DNA from 2 places in the Streptomyces sp. CNP082 genome. Region 2 is predicted to be linked to the other one. Evidence: predicted binding sites of a transcription regulator. Region 2 holds the regulator's gene; the other holds the start of a gene.
What was found. The regulator HrcA, encoded in region 2, represses chaperone genes, less so after heat shock. The targets are predictions, from matches to a motif close to TTNGCACTCNGNNNNNCNGAGTGCNAA.
Positions count from the first base shown of each region.

Region 1: groL (chaperonin GroEL) is a predicted target of HrcA. The motif match lies at 2,888-2,914, and genes of this name have one in related genera.

Region 1 covers NZ_JCANSZ010000017.1:70,049-77,748, forward strand. The annotation lists gene murQ (N-acetylmuramic acid 6-phosphate etherase) at 1-882, shown strand, start outside; gene groL (chaperonin GroEL) at 1,139-2,761, opposite strand; gene B124_RS16255 (cold-shock protein) at 3,176-3,379, opposite strand; gene B124_RS16260 (MoaD/ThiS family protein) at 3,776-4,054, opposite strand; gene thrC (threonine synthase) at 4,051-5,364, opposite strand; SAM riboswitch class I at 5,382-5,521, opposite strand; gene B124_RS16270 (glucosyl-3-phosphoglycerate synthase) at 5,703-6,734, shown strand; gene B124_RS16275 (alpha,alpha-trehalose-phosphate synthase (UDP-forming)) at 6,969-7,700, shown strand, end outside.
Region 2 covers NZ_JCANSZ010000008.1:61,208-68,907, forward strand. The annotation lists gene B124_RS09795 (helix-turn-helix domain-containing protein) at 1-947, opposite strand, end outside; gene B124_RS09800 (DUF3097 domain-containing protein) at 1,453-2,280, opposite strand; gene B124_RS09805 (MBL fold metallo-hydrolase) at 2,306-3,010, opposite strand; gene hrcA (heat-inducible transcriptional repressor HrcA) at 3,154-4,179, shown strand; gene dnaJ (molecular chaperone DnaJ) at 4,180-5,313, shown strand; gene B124_RS09820 (nitronate monooxygenase) at 5,460-6,554, shown strand; gene B124_RS09825 (16S rRNA (uracil(1498)-N(3))-methyltransferase) at 6,551-7,300, shown strand; gene B124_RS09830 (S41 family peptidase) at 7,482-7,700, shown strand, end outside.

The DNA.
Region 1 (7,700 bases), on a different contig from region 2:
GCGTTCCGTCCTGAGCTGGCAGAGATCGATCGTCTCTCCAGCCTGGAGATCGCCAGAATCATGAACGAGGAGGACAGCGGGGTACCGGGCGCGGTCGCCACCCAACTGCCGCAGATCGCCGCCGCCATCGACGCCACCGCCGAGCGCATGTCCCGCGGCGGCCGGCTGTTCTACCTGGGCGCCGGCACCGCGGGCAGACTCGGGGTGCTGGACGCCAGCGAGTGCCCGCCGACGTTCAACACCGATCCCGCACAGGTCGTCGGCTTGATCGCCGGCGGGGACACGGCGCTCCGCACCTCCACGGAAGGCGCGGAGGACAGCAGGGAGCTGGCCGCGGCCGACCTTCGGGCGGCGGAGCTGGGGTCCGACGACACGGTCGTCGGCATCTCCGCCTCCGGCCGCACGCCGTACGCCGTCGGCGCAGTGACGTACGCGCGCGGGCAGGGGGCGCTGACGATCGGGCTGTCCTGCAACGCGGGTTCGCCGCTGTGCGCGGCGGCGCACCACCGCATCGAGGTCGTCGTGGGCCCCGAGCTGATCGCCGGCTCCACGCGGCTGAAGGCGGGCACGGCGCAGAAGCTCGTGCTCAACATGCTGTCGACGATCACGATGATCCGCCTCGGCAAGACGTACGGGAACCTGATGGTCGACGTGCGCGCGTCCAACGAGAAGCTGCAGGCCCGTTCGCGGCGCATCGTCGCGCTGGCGACGGGCGCGGGCGACGAGGAGGTGGAGGCCGCCCTCGCCGAGACCCACGGCGAGGTGAAGAACGCGATCCTCGCCATCCTCGGCGGTGTGGACGGCAGCACGGCGGAGCGGCTGCTCGACGCCTCACACGGCCACCTGCGGGTGGCTCTGAAGGCCGCCACCGACGTGAGCTGACCTGCCTCCCCGCGGGACTGACCCGCCCGCGGAGCCGACACGCCCCGCAGGGCTGACACGCGCCAGCGCCACGCTCCCGCGGAGCTGACCCGTCCCGCGGAGCCGACGCGCCCCAGCGCCACGCCCCGCGGAGCCGACCCGCAGCCCGGAGCGACAGGTCCCACGCGCCCGAGGGCACACGCCTCACGCGCCCGAAGGCGGCACCCCGTTCGGGGTGCCGCCCTCGGTTCGTCGGTTCGTCCGCGGACGACCCGGATCAGAAGTCCATGTCGCCGCCGGGCATACCGCCCCCGGCCGCGGCCTTCTCCTTCTCCGGCTTGTCGGCGACGACGGCCTCGGTGGTGAGGAACAGGCCCGCGATCGACGCCGCGTTCTGCAGCGCGGAGCGGGTCACCTTGGCCGGGTCGAGGATGCCCTCGGCGATCATGTCGACGTACTCGCCGCTGGCGGCGTTGAGCCCGTGACCGGCGGTCAGGTTGCGCACCTTCTCCACCACGACGCCGCCCTCGAGGCCGGCGTTGACCGCGATCTGCTTCAGCGGGGCCTCCAGGGCCAGCTTCACCGCGGAGGCGCCGGTGGCCTCGTCGCCCTGGAGCTCCAGCTTCTCGAAGACGTGGCCGGCCTGCAGCAGGGCCACGCCGCCGCCGGCGACGATGCCCTCCTCGACGGCCGCCTTCGCGTTGCGCACGGCGTCCTCGATGCGGTGCTTGCGCTCCTTCAGCTCGACCTCGGTCGCGGCGCCGGCCTTGATGACGGCCACGCCGCCGGCCAGCTTGGCGAGCCGCTCCTGCAGCTTCTCGCGGTCGTAGTCGGAGTCGCTGGCGTCGATCTCGGCACGGATCTGGTTGACCCGGCCCTGGACCTGGTCGCTGTCGCCGGCACCGTCGACGATGGTGGTCTCGTCCTTGGTGATGACGACCTTGCGGGCGCGGCCCAGCAGGTCGAGGGTGGCGCTCTCCAGCTTGAGCCCGACCTCCTCGGAGATGACCTGGCCACCGGTGAGGATGGCGATGTCACCGAGCATGGCCTTGCGGCGGTCGCCGAAGCCCGGGGCCTTGACGGCGACGGACTTGAAGGTGCCGCGGATCTTGTTCACCACGAGGGTGGACAGGGCCTCGCCCTCGACGTCCTCGGCGATGATCAGCAGCGGCTTGCCCGACTGCATGACCTTCTCCAGGAGCGGCAGCAGGTCCTTGACCGCGCTGATCTTGGAGTTGGCGATGAGGATGTACGGGTCCTCGAGCTCCGCCTCCATGCGCTCCATGTCGGTGGCGAAGTAGGCCGAGATGTAGCCCTTGTCGAAGCGCATGCCCTCGGTGAGCTCCAGCTCAAGACCGAAGGTCTGCGATTCCTCGACGGTGATGACGCCTTCCTTGCCGACCTTGTCCATGGCCTCGGCGATCAGCTCGCCGATCTGGGTGTCGCCGGCGGAGATGGAGGCGGTGGAGGCGATCTGCTCCTTGGTCTCCACGTCCTTGGCCTGCTCCAGCAGGGCGGCGGAGACGGCCTCGGTGGCCTTCTCGATGCCGCGCTTCAGCGCCATCGGGTTGGCGCCGGCGGCCACGTTGCGCAGACCCTCCTTGACCAGGGCCTGGGCCAGGACGGTCGCGGTCGTCGTGCCGTCACCGGCGACGTCGTCCGTCTTCTTCGCGACCTCCTTGACCAGCTCGGCGCCGATCTTCTCGTACGGGTCCTCGAGCTCGATCTCCTTGGCGATGGAGACACCGTCGTTCGTGATCGTGGGGGCGCCCCACTTCTTCTCGAGGACGACGTTCCGGCCCTTGGGGCCGAGGGTGACGCGGACGGCGTCGGCGAGCTGGTTCATGCCGCGCTCAAGGCCGCGCCGCGCCTCCTCGTCGAACGCGATGGTCTTGGCCATTGTGTTGAGTCCTCCCGGACAGGGGGGTGGTCTGTGTCCGGACCGCGCTGGCGCCCGCGACGGACGGTCCGCGATCCGTGTGGTTCCCTCCCACCCGGCGTACGGACCTCACCGAACCGGTCCCTTCTGTCACTCTCACACGGAGAGTGCTAACGCCAATGATTAGCACTCGCCCCCTGTGAGTGCAAGCGGCATCGGGGTACTTACCTCACGACCAGAGCGGAACCGGAGCAGGGAGGAGCGGGGAGGAGCGGGGAGGAGCAGACACGCGAGAGGCACGGACGGGCGCGAGGCACGGACAGGCGCGAGGCGCGGGCACGCGGGCGGAGCGGGCCGGCACGCGGACAGCAGAGGGCCCGCACCCCCGGGGGAGTGCGGGCCTCTCGCGAGTCGTCCGTGGTCGATGCCCGGCGCTCAGCCGCTGACGCGGACCATGTCTGCCTGCGGCCCCTTCTGGCCCTGCGAGATCTCGAACTCGACCCGCTGGCCTTCCTCGAGGGTGCGGTATCCGTCCATCTGAATCGCGCTGTAGTGGACGAAGACATCCGCACCACCGTCGACCGCGATGAAGCCGTACCCCTTCTCCGCGTTGAACCACTTGACGGTGCCCTGAGCCATTCCAAACTCCCCTATTGCTGGCCCTTACACAGGACCGCACTCCGCGGACCCGGGTCAGACCTCACCCCCGGATACACGCCGGGGCGTGTGCCGGAACGCGTCGACCGCGGCTGAATGTATCCGCACAGATGCCCAGTGCAACAGGTCAATCGGACGAGAATTCTGCGGACGCTCGATCGGCATTTTTCCCATCAATATCCGCCATTCCCTGACAACTCGGGCAGGGCATAACTCACCATCACGACAATTAACTCTCCGCATTTGCAGGGAACTTGTCGCGTTCTCATATGCATGGAGCATGGGCCACGAGGGGGGAACGCCCCAACCCTATCGCGTGTACGGACATGCGAACGGCCCCACTCCGGATCGGTGGGGCCGCGCACACGACAGCAGGGTTCAACAGCCCCCGGCGACCGCCGGGATGATCGAGATGCCGGCCCCCTCCGGAGTGGGAGTCTGCAGGCCATCGGCGAAGCGGACGTCGTCATCGTTCACGTAGACGTTCACGAACCGGCGCAGCTTGCCTTGATCATCCAGCACCCGGCCGGCGATGCCGCGGTGGTTCTTCTCCAGGTCTTCGATCACCTCGGCCAGAGTCGCGCCCTCGGCGCTCACCTCTGCCCGCCCGTCGGTATACGTACGGAGGATGGTCGGAATTCGGACGTTCACGCTCATGATGCGAGGCCGGCCTCTCGGAAGGAGTCGAGTGTGGGACGAATGATCGCGCTCGGCCCCGTGGACGGGGCGACCGCGTCGAGGGTCTTCAGACCGTCGCCGGTGTTGATCGCGACGGTGGTCTCGGCCGGGTCGATCCGGCCGTCCGCGACGAGCTTCGCCAGCACGCCGAACGTCACCCCGCCCGCCGTCTCCGCGAAGACCCCCTCGGTACGGGCCAGCAGCTTGACCGCGTCGACGACCTCGGCGTCCGTGACGTCCGCCACCGCGCCGCCGGTACGGCGCGCGATGTCCAGCACGTACGGACCGTCGGCCGGATTGCCGATGGCCAGGGACTTGGCGATGGTGTCGGGCCGGACCGGGCGCACCACGTCGTGCCCGTCCCGGAAGGCCTGCGAGACCGGGGAGCAGCCGGCGGCCTGCGCGCCGAAGATCTTGTACGGGCGCTCCTCGACCAGCCCCGTCGCGATCAGCTCCTTCAGCCCCTTGTCGATCTTCGTGAGCTGGGAGCCGGAGGCGACCGGGATGACGATGTTGTCCGGGATCCGCCAGCCGAGCTGCTCGCAGATCTCGAAGGCGAGGGTCTTGGAACCCTCCGCGTAGTACGGGCGCAGATTGACGTTCGTGAACCCCCAGCCCTCGCCGATCGGGTCGCCGATCAGCTCCGAGCAGAAGCGGTTCACGTCGTCGTACGTGCCCTCGATGCCGACGACGTCCCCGCCGTATACCGCCGCCATGACGACCTTCGCGTGCTCCAGGTCGTACGGGATGAACACGCACGAACGCAGCCCCGCCCGCGCGGCGGCGGCGCCGACCGCGCCGGCCAGGTTGCCCGTGGACGAGCACGACAGCGTGGTGAAGCCGAAGGCGCGGGCCGCCTCCACGGCGATGGCGACGACCCGGTCCTTGAACGAGTGCGTCGGATTGCCCGAGTCGTCCTTGACGTGCAGCGCGCCCGTCACGCCCAGCTCGGCGGCCAGCCGGTCGGCACGGTGCAGCCGGGTGAAGCCCGGATTCAGGTTCGGCTTGGACGCCACGTCCGCCGGGACCGGCAGCAGCGGCGCGTACCGCCAGATGCTCCGCGGCCCCGCCTCGATGCTGCTGCGCAGCTTCGCGGCGGACTCGGCGTCACCGCCGGGAAGCTCGTACGCCGCCTCCAGCGGCCCGAAACACGACTGGCACGCGAACACCGGACCCAGCGGCACCCGCTCCCCGCACTCCCGGCAGGAGAGCGCCACGGCAGGGCCCAGGTCGGGGCCGCCATCGACGGCGATCGGGGTGGGAGCTGTGTCTGCAGCGTCTACAGCCATACTGGCGAGGCCCTCTCTCCTCATCTTCCCCGCGACGCATCTCGCCGCAGGACGGAATTGGCACCATCACCGCCCGGGGCCTCGCAGCGTCGCGAGTACCGGACGGAGGGTTGCCGGGGCTTCAACGGGCCGTTCCCTCTGCCCCTCTGGATGAGCTCTGTATGGCGCCGGTCGGGCGGAGCCGCCCGGCGCTTTTGTGAGACGCGCGGACCCCGACATAGGGACGTCACGCACGTTGTTCAAGACTGTAACCGACGACCAGGACAGTTGTGAGGGCCGTCCGATACGCGAGACGGCCCCCACACCGCACAGGACCACCAGTAAGGGGAGGCCCGCAGGTGCTCGATGACGTGGAGCAGTGGCTGAGAACACGGTCCTGGTCCGCGGCGGACCGGCCGCACGCCCGGCTGCTGGCGGCCAAACGCGCGCTGGGCCCCCGCGGGACGGTGAGCGTCGTACTCCCCGCGCTCAACGAGGAGGCCACCGTCGGGGCGATCGTCACCGCGATCCGGACCGGGCTGATGACCGGCGGCGGTGCCCTCGTGGACGAGCTGGTCGTGATGGACTCCGGCTCCACGGACCGCACCGCGGAGGCCGCCGCCGCGGCCGGCGCCCGCGTCGTACACCGCGACGACGTGCTGCCGCGGCTGCCAGCGGCACCCGGCAAGGGCGAGGTGCTGTGGCGGTCCCTGCTGGTGACCCGCGGCGAGATCGTCTGCTTCGTGGACGCGGACCTGCGCGACTTCGACACCGCGCTCGTGAGCGGAACCGTCGGCCCGCTGCTGACCGAGCCCGACGTGGAGTTCGTGAAAGCGGTATACGACAGGCCGGTGGCCGGCTCGGCGGTCGCCCAGGGCGGACGGGTCACGGAGCTGGTGGCCCGGCCGCTGCTGAACCTCCACTGGCCGCTGCTGGCCGGCTTCGTCCAGCCGCTGGGCGGCGAGTACGCGGCCCGGCGCTCGCTGCTGGAACGGCTGCCGTTCCCGGTGGGGTACGGGGTGGAGCTGGGCCTGCTCGTCGACGCGCTGCACACCGTGGGGCTGAACGCGCTCGCCCAGGTCGACGTCGGCGCCCGGCACCACCGCCACCAGGACGACCGCGCGCTGGGCCGCATGGCGGCGGCGATCTACCGCACGGCGCAGCTGCGGCTGGCGCGGGGGCACCTGGTACGGCCGCGGCTGACGCAGTTCGAGCGGGGGGCGGACGGGGAGTTCGCACCGCGGACGTACGGGGTGGACACGGAGGAACGGCCGCCGATGCGGGAGATCCCGGAGTACGGAAGCCCTCGCCGGGCGGGCCACGGCGGGGCCCGGGGGCAGGGGGGCGGGGCGGGGCACGGGGGTGCGGAGCCGGGCACGACGGTGGCGTAGCGGGGGGGATCCCCCCGTACCCTCCCCCTACGCCCTGCGGGCGTGGGCGGTACCCCCACTTCCCGAAACTCAGGGCTGCGCCCCGAGACCCCCGGGGGCGCAGCCCCCCGAACCCCCGAGGGGCTCCGCCCCGGAACCCGGCGCGGCTTTGCTCCGGACCCAGGTGGGGGCTCCCTCTCAGCCACACCCCCGCGGGTGCGTTTCGGGGCGCCCCTCCCTGGCTAGGCTCGGCCCATGGCCGCATCCCCCCGTGCCTCCCTCCTCGTCGCCTCGAACCGCGGGCCCGTCTCCTACGCCGTCGGCGACGACGGCGCCCTCGCCGCCAAGCGCGGCGGCGGCGGGCTCGTCTCCGGGCTCAGCGCCGTGGGGCCCGACGCCGGGGCGTTGTGGGTGTGCGCCGCGTTGGGTGACGGGGACCGGGAAGCCGTGCGGCGTGGGGTGAGCGAGCCCGGGGTGCGGATGCTCGGCATCGATCCCGGTGTCTTCCACGCCGCGTACAACGGCGTCGCGAACTCCGTCCTGTGGTTCGTCCACCACATGCTCTACGACATCCCCGTCTCCCCCGTCTTCGACGCCGAGTTCCGCCGGCAGTGGGCCGACTACGAGACGTACAACCGCGCCTTCGCCGACGCCCTCGCCGACGGTGCCGCCGAGGGCGCCGCGGTGCTCGTGCAGGACTACCACCTGTGCCTCGTGCCCGGCATGCTCCGCGAACGCCGTCCCGACCTGCGTATCTCGCACTTCTCGCACACCCCCTGGGCACCGCCGGAGTACTTCCGGCTCCTCCCCGACGACATCGCCGCCGCCCTGCTGCGCGGGCTGCTCGGCGCCGACCGCGTCGGCTTCCACACCCGCCGGTGGGCCGGCGCGTTCGTCTCCTGCTGCCACGACGTGCTGGGCAACGACACCGACGCCTTCTGGGCGGGGGACACCGCGCACGTCGACACCCCCCTGCCGGACCGGCGC
Region 2 (7,700 bases):
CGTTCGGCGATCAGTTCGTTCTCGATCGCCTTGAGGTCGACGGTCAGCGGCCCGAACGTACCCCAGCCTCGCAGGTGCTCCGTGACCTCCGCGCCGAGTGCGGCGCCGGCCGTGCGGGCGAGCTGCACGAGTTCCTTCGCCTCGTCGGGGCGGTTGTTCCGGGCCGCGGCGGCGCTGGCGCGCAGCAGCAGCCATCCCCACGCAGCCAACTGCTCGCGGGAGGCCCGGGAGATCCGCGGCTCCACCTCGTCGGCGGTGTCCGCTGCGAGCCGTTCGGCCTCGTCGAAGCGGGCCTGCCGCAGCAGGATCCACGCCTGGCCGATGACGGCGGACGCGGCGTTGAGCCGGTCGCCGATCCGGGCCGCGTCGCGCACGGCGTCGCGCAGTGCCATGTGCGCCAGGTCGTAGGCGCGGACCTGGGTCAGGTAGCGGCCGGCGAGTTGCAGGGCCTCGGAGCGCAGGGCCAGGGCCGCGTCCCGTTCGGCGCCGCTGCCGAAGTGGCCGACGGCCGTGTGGGCGGAGCGGATCAGCTCTGGCAGCAACTCCGCGACACGCGGGTAGTGGTCGCGGTGGTAGGCCAGCGCGACGGCGGTGGCGGTTGCCCGTAGCCGCTTGAGGTCGGGTTCCTCGGTGGCGGCGTCGAGCCGGGGGCGACCCGAGAGGGTCACCGGCGGGGAGATCGCGCGCCGCAGGGGGAGCAGGTCCAGGTTGGCGTCGTCCGCGTGCGGGTTCTGCCGCGGCCCGGCTGGCTCGAACAACGCGGAGGTCTTGACCCTCAGCGCGCGGGCAAGGGCGTGGTAGGTCTCCACGCGTGCGGTCCCGCCGCGCTCGATCTTCTTGACCACGCCTGGGCTCAACCCGGCGGCCTCGGCGAGCTGTTCCTGCGTCCAGCCGCGGCGGCGGCGAAAGCCGCGCAGCCGGGCTCCGGTTGAGCTGTCGTCGCCCATGAGGCAACCCCCGTTCGACGTGGTGTGCCCTCCACTCGCCAGCATAGGGCGGGGATTTCTTCGGATCAGATCGCTGACGCCTTGCTGCTGACGCGTTGCCACGAGTTGCGGGCCCGGGGGCGGCGGGCTGCATGCCGCGGGGCGAAAGTCGGCTTTCGGGGGTCGGTTTGGGCCGAATCAGGGGGGTGTTACTGCGAGTTACGGCCCGATTTCCCCGCGGTGCGTGCCGGGGGGTGTGGCGGGGGGCGGGGGTTGCGGCGGTACGCGCGTTCGGCGCTGGTGCTACGGGGGCGGGTCGCGGAGTGAAGGGGTGTTCCCCGTCCCCGCCCCTTCCCGAAACTCGGGGGCTCCGCCCCCGAGACCCCCGGCGGGGCTGCGCCCCGGACCCCGCGGGGCTGCGCCCCGGACCCGCTCGGGGCTGCGCCCCGGACCCCCGGCGGGGCTGCGCCCCGGACCCCGCCTGGGACCCCCGGTCCGGACCCCGCCCGGACCCCGCCCCGTCCCCTCACGTCCCCGGGGCCGTCACGAAGTCGATCAGCTCCTCCACCCGCCCCAGCAGCGCCGGCTCCAGGTCCCGGTACGTCCGTACCGAACCCAGGATGCGGCGCCACGCCGCGCCCGTGTCCCTGGGCCAGCCCAGTGCGTGGCAGACGCCCGTCTTCCAGTCCTCGCCCCTCGGGACCTTCGGCCACGCCGCGATGCCCACCGACGAGGGCTTGACCGCCTCCCAGACGTCCACGTACGGGTGGCCCACCACCAGCGCGTGGGCGCTGGTCACGCTCTCCGCGATGCGCCACTCCTTCGTGCCCGGCACCAGGTGGTCCACCAGCACCCCCAGGCGGGCGTCCGGGCCCGGGGCGAAGGAGGCGACGACCGACGGGAGGTCGTCCACGCCCTCCAGGTACTCCACCACCACGCCCTCGACCCGCAGGTCGTGGCCCCAGACACGCTCCACCAGCTCCGCGTCGTGGCGGCCCTCGACATAGATGCGGCCGGCGCGGGCCACTCGCGGGGTGTGGTCGCGGACGGCGATCGAGCCGGAGGCGGAGAGCAGGGGGCCCGACGGGCGGGGGGTGCGGCCGGGGGGTACGAGGGTGACCGGCTTGCCGTCGATCATGAAGCCGCGGGGGGTGAGCGGGAAGACCCGGTGCTTGCCGAAGCGGTCCTCCAGGGTCACCGTCCGGCCCTCGGCGGTCTTCTCCGTGCGGATGACCGCGCCGCAGAATCCCGTGGTCACCTCCTCCACCACGAGGTCCGGGTCGGCCGGCACCTCGGGGGCGGGCTGCTGCGGCTTCTTCCAGGGGGGCGTGAGGTCGGTGTCGTAGCGGCGCACGGGGCGAGACTACGACAAGAAGGTGCTACGGCAAGCCCCGCGCCAGCTCGTCGCGTTGGGCCCGGACGAAGTCCGCGCCGACCGCCGCGCCGTGCCCCGGGACGTACACCGCCTCGTCCCCGCCCAGCGCCAGCAGCCGGTCCAGCGCCGCGGGCCACCGCGCCGGGTCCGCGTCCCGGCCCGCCTGCGGGGGGCCCGACTCCTCCACCAGGTCGCCGCAGAACACGACGGCCGGCCGGCCCGGGACGTACACCGCCATGTCGTGCGACGAGTGCGCCGCGCCCAGCTCGGCGAGCAGCACCTCCCGGCCGCCCCCGAGGTCCAGCGGGTACGTGCCGGACACCGCGTGCCGCGGGGCGACCAGCACGTCGGCGGCCTCCGCCGCCGCGTCCCGGTCCAGGCCGTGGCGTACAGCGTCCGCGCGCAGCTCGTCCCGGCCCGGCCCGCGGAGCAGCGCCGCCATGCCCGCGGGGCCGTAGACCTCGGCGCCGGCGAAGGCGGCGGTGCCGAGCACGTGGTCGAAGTGCGGATGCGTGAGCGCGATACGGGTCACGGGGCGGCCGAAGCGGTCCCGTACGGCCTGCCGCAGCTCCGCGCCCTCCCTGAGCGAGGCGCCCGTGTCCACGAGCAGCACGCCTTCCGCGCCGCCCACCGCCCCCGCGGTCGCGTCCCAGCGGGGCAGGCGGCGCCGTACGACGTCCGGCGCGAGCTCTTCCCAACCGCCACTCATGCCCCGACGCTATACCGTGACCGGTCGCCTTGCCTGAGCTGCCGTACCCGGCCGTACACTGGCCCGGAACCCTGGCACTCCCCGCCGTCGAGTGCCAGCGGCAGAACGACCGGACGGGACCGATGAGTGCGGAGGTGGGCAGCATGCTCAGCGAGCGCCGGCTCGAAGTGCTGCGCGCCATCGTGCAGGACTACGTGGGCACGGAGGAGCCGGTCGGCTCCAAGGCGCTCACCGAGCGGCACCGCCTGGGTGTCTCCCCGGCCACGGTGCGTAACGACATGGCCGCCCTGGAGGACGAGGGGTTCATCGCCCAGCCGCACACCAGCGCCGGCCGCATCCCCACCGACAAGGGCTACCGGCTGTTCGTCGACAAGCTCGCCGACGTCAAGCCGCTGAGCGCGCCCGAGCGGCGGGCCATCCAGAACTTCCTGTCCGGCGCCGTCGACCTCGACGACGTCGTGGGGCGCACGGTGCGGCTGCTCGCGCAGTTGACGCGGCAGGTGGCGGTGGTGCAGTACCCGTCGCTGACCCGCTCGACCGTGCGCCACGTCGAGCTGCTCCAACTCGCCCCCGCGCGCGTCATGCTCGTGCTCATCACGGACACCGGCCGCGTCGAGCAGCGCCTCATCGACTGCCCGGCGCCGTTCGGCGAGGAGTCCCTCGCCGACCTGCGCGCCCGGCTCAACAGCCGGGTCGTCGCCCGCCGGTTCAGCGACGTGCCGCGGCTGGTGGCCGACCTCGCCGAGTCCTTCCCTGCGGACGACCGCGGCACGGTGCAGACCGTGCTGTCGGTGCTGCTGGAGACGCTGGTGGAGGAGACCGAGGAGCGGCTGATGATCGGCGGCACCGCCAACCTCACCCGCTTCGACCACGACTTCCCGCTCACCATCCGGCCGGTGCTGGAGGCGCTGGAGGAGCAGGTGGTGCTGCTGCGGCTGCTCGGTGAGGTGAAGGAGCCGGGCATGAGGGTACGTATCGGTCACGAGAACGACCATGAGGGACTCACCTCCACCTCGGTCGTCTCCGTCGGATACGGTTCTGGCGGCGACACCGGTGAAGCCGTCGCCAAGCTCGGCGTGGTCGGACCTACCCGCATGGACTACCCCGGAACGATGGGAGCGGTACGCGCAGTGGCACGGTACGTCGGACAGATCCTGGCGGAGTCATAAGTGGCCACGGACTACTACGCGGTCCTCGGCGTCGGACGCGACGCGTCGCAGGAAGAGATCAAGAAGGCGTTCCGCAGGCTCGCCCGCGAGCTGCACCCGGACGTGAACCCGGATCCGAAGACCCAGGAGCGGTTCAAGGAGATCAACGCCGCTTACGAGGTGCTCTCGGACCCGCAGAAGAAGCAGGTCTACGATCTCGGCGGCGACCCGCTGTCGCAGAACGGCGCCGCGGCCGGCGGCTTCGGCGCCGGCGGCTTCGGCAACCTCTCCGACATCATGGACGCCTTCTTCGGCACCGCGGGCCAGCGCGGGCCGCGGTCGCGCACCCGCCGCGGCCAGGACGCCATGATCCGGCTCGAAATCGAGCTGGAGGAGGCGGCGTTCGGCGCCACCAAGGAGATCCAGGTCGACACCGCGGTGGTCTGCGGCACCTGCAACGGCGAGGGCGCGGCGCCCGGCACGTCGGCGCAGACGTGCGACATGTGCCGCGGTCGCGGCGAGGTCTCGCAGGTCACCCGGTCCTTCCTCGGCCAGGTCATGACCTCCCGGCCCTGCCCCCAGTGCCAGGGCTTCGGCACGGTCGTGCCCAACCCGTGCCCCGAGTGCGCGGGCGACGGCCGGGTGCGCTCGCGGCGCACCCTGACGGTCAAGATCCCCGCGGGCGTCGACACCGGCACGCGCATCCAGCACGCCGGCGAGGGCGAGGTCGGCCCGGGCGGCGGCCCGGCGGGCGACCTGTACGTGGAGATCCGCGAGCTGCCGCACCCGATCTTCCAGCGCCGCGGCGACGATCTGCACTGCACGGTGACGATCCCGATGACGGCGGCCTCGCTGGGCACGAAGGTCAATCTGGAGACGCTCGACGGCCTGGAAGAGGTCGACATCCGTCCCGGTACGCAGTCGGGGCAGTCGATTCCGCTGCACCAGCGCGGCGTGACGCACCTGCGCGGCGGCGGCCGGGGTGACCTGGTCGTGCACGTCGAGGTCGAGACGCCGCAGAAGCTGGACCCGGAGCAGGAGCGGTTGCTGCGGCAGCTCGCCCAACTGCGCGGCGAGGAGCGTCCGCTGGGCCAGTTCAAGCCGGGCCAGCAGGGGCTGTTCTCGCGGCTGAAAGACGCCTGGAGCGGACGCTAGCCGTACTGGTCGCCGCCGGGGTCCCGTCGGGTGAGGTGACCCCGGTGCGGCGGGTCGGGCGTACGCGTCCCCGGTGCGTGAAGACGTGCGCATTCCATGATCCGGCGGGGGCCGCCGACGGCCGGCCTGCATGACAGGATGAGGCCATGCCCACCGAGCTGAACGATCTCTTCACCTTTCCGATCGTGCAGGCGCCCATGGCCGGTGGCGCATCCTGCCCGCAGCTCGCCGCCGGGGTGCTGGAGGGCGGCGGCCTGGCGTTCCTCGCCGCGGGGTACAAGACCCCCGAGGCGATGTACGAGGAGATCCGCCAGCTGAGGGCCGTCACCGACCGCCCCTTCGGCGTCAACCTCTTCATGCCCCAGCCCTCCGCGCCGCCGGACCCCGCCCAGATCGAGGCGTACGCCGAGCAGTTGGCCGGCGAGGCCGAGTGGTACGGCACCCGGCTGGGCGACGCCGAGGCCGGCACGGAAGACGCCTTCGACGCCAAGGTGGCCATACTCCTGGACGAGCCGGTGGCGCTGGTGTCGTTCACCTTCGGCTGCCCCGAGCCGGCCGTGCTCGACGCCTTCGCCCGCGCCGGCACGTACACCGTCGTGACCGTCACCAACGTCGTCGAGGCGCGCCGCGCGCAGGCCGCCGGCGCCGGCGCCGTGTGCGTGCAGGGCGTCGAAGCCGGCGGCCACCAGGGCGGCTTCCGCAACGACCCGCGCGACGACGACGTGGGCCGCGGGCTGCTCACGCTGCTCGCCGAGGTGCTGGAGGCGGTCGACGTCCCCGTGATCGCCGCCGGCGGGCTGATGCGCGGCGGGCAGATCGCCGCGGTGCTCTCGGCCGGTGCCGCCGCCGCGCAGCTCGGCACCGCGTTCCTGGTCTGCCCCGAGTCCGGCGCCAGTGCGGTGCACAAACGGGCCGTCACCGGCGGGGTGTTCACGCGTACGGAGCTGACCCGCGCCTTCTCCGGCCGCCCCGCACGCGGGCTGGTCAACCGGTTCGTACGCGAACACGGCCCGTACGCCCCCGCCGCCTACCCGCAACTGCACCACCTGACCTCCCCGCTGCGCGCCGCCGCCGCCCGCGTCGGCGACCCGCAGGGCATGGCGCTGTGGGCCGGCCAGGGCTACCGGCTGGCGCGCGAACTGCCCGCCGCCGAGCTGGTGGAGCTGCTGGCCCGGGAGCTGGCCGAAGCGCTCACCGGGACGACCCAGCCCGCCGGCGATGTCCCCGGGGGCGTGCTGTGACCGCGCCGGTCTTCGTCGCCGACGCCGCCGTGCTGGACGCGGCCCGCCCCGGCGCGGTGCTGGCGCTGACCGGGCCCGAGGGGCGGCACGCGGTGTCCGTACGGCGGCTGCAGGCCGGCGAGGACGTCGTCCTCACCGACGGCGCGGGGCGCGGCGCGTACGGCACGGTGGCCGGCGCACAGGGCCGCGACCGGCTGCTGGTGACCTGCGCCGAGGTGCGCGAGGAGCCGGCGCCGAGCCCCCGGCTGACCGTCGTGCAGGCGCTGCCGAAGGGCGACCGCGGCGAGCTGGCCGTCGAGACTATGACCGAGACCGGCGTGGACGCGGTGGTGCCGTGGGCGGCGGCCCGCTGCGTGACCCGCTGGCGCGCGGAGCGCGGGCAGAAGGCCCTGGCCAAGTGGCGCGCCACCGCCCGCGAGGCGGGCAAGCAGGCCCGCCGGCTGCGCTTCCCCGAGATCGCCGGGCTGCACTCGACGAAGGAGCTGCTGCCGCTGCTCGCGGGCGCGGCGTTCACCGCCGTGCTGCACGAGGAGGGCGCCGCGCCGCTGGCCGCGGCGGCGCTGCCGCGGGCGGGGGAGATCGTGCTCGTGGTCGGCCCCGAGGGCGGGGTCGCGCCGGAGGAGCTGGCCGCGTTCGAGAGCGCGGGCGCCGGGGCGTACCGGCTGGGGCCGACCGTGCTGCGCACCTCCACCGCCGGCACCGCGGCGGGTGCGGTGGTGCTCGCGGCGACCGGCCGGTGGTCCTGAGGCGAGAGGCCACCTACGCCCGGATCCTGACGTTCCGTACGCTGGGATCGCGGGTATTTCCCAAGGAGTTCGGGCTTACGTCCCGGTTCGTTCCACTCCGGGACAGAGCGACTACAGGACGAAGGTCACACCGCACCGCAAAGCGGTGGTGAGTGCCGCCTTCGCATGATGGGATGATCGCGTGACTCAGCCTGCTTACCTGCGATTCCCGCACCTGCACGGCGACTTGATCACCTTCACGGCGGAGGACGACGTCTGGGCCGCGCCCCTCGACGGCGGCCGGGCCTGGCGGGTCAGCGCCGACAACATGCCGGTCGACCACCCCCGCCTGGCCCCCGACGGCACCTGCGTCGCCTGGACCTCCACCCGCGACGGCGACCCGGAGGTCCTCACCGCGCCC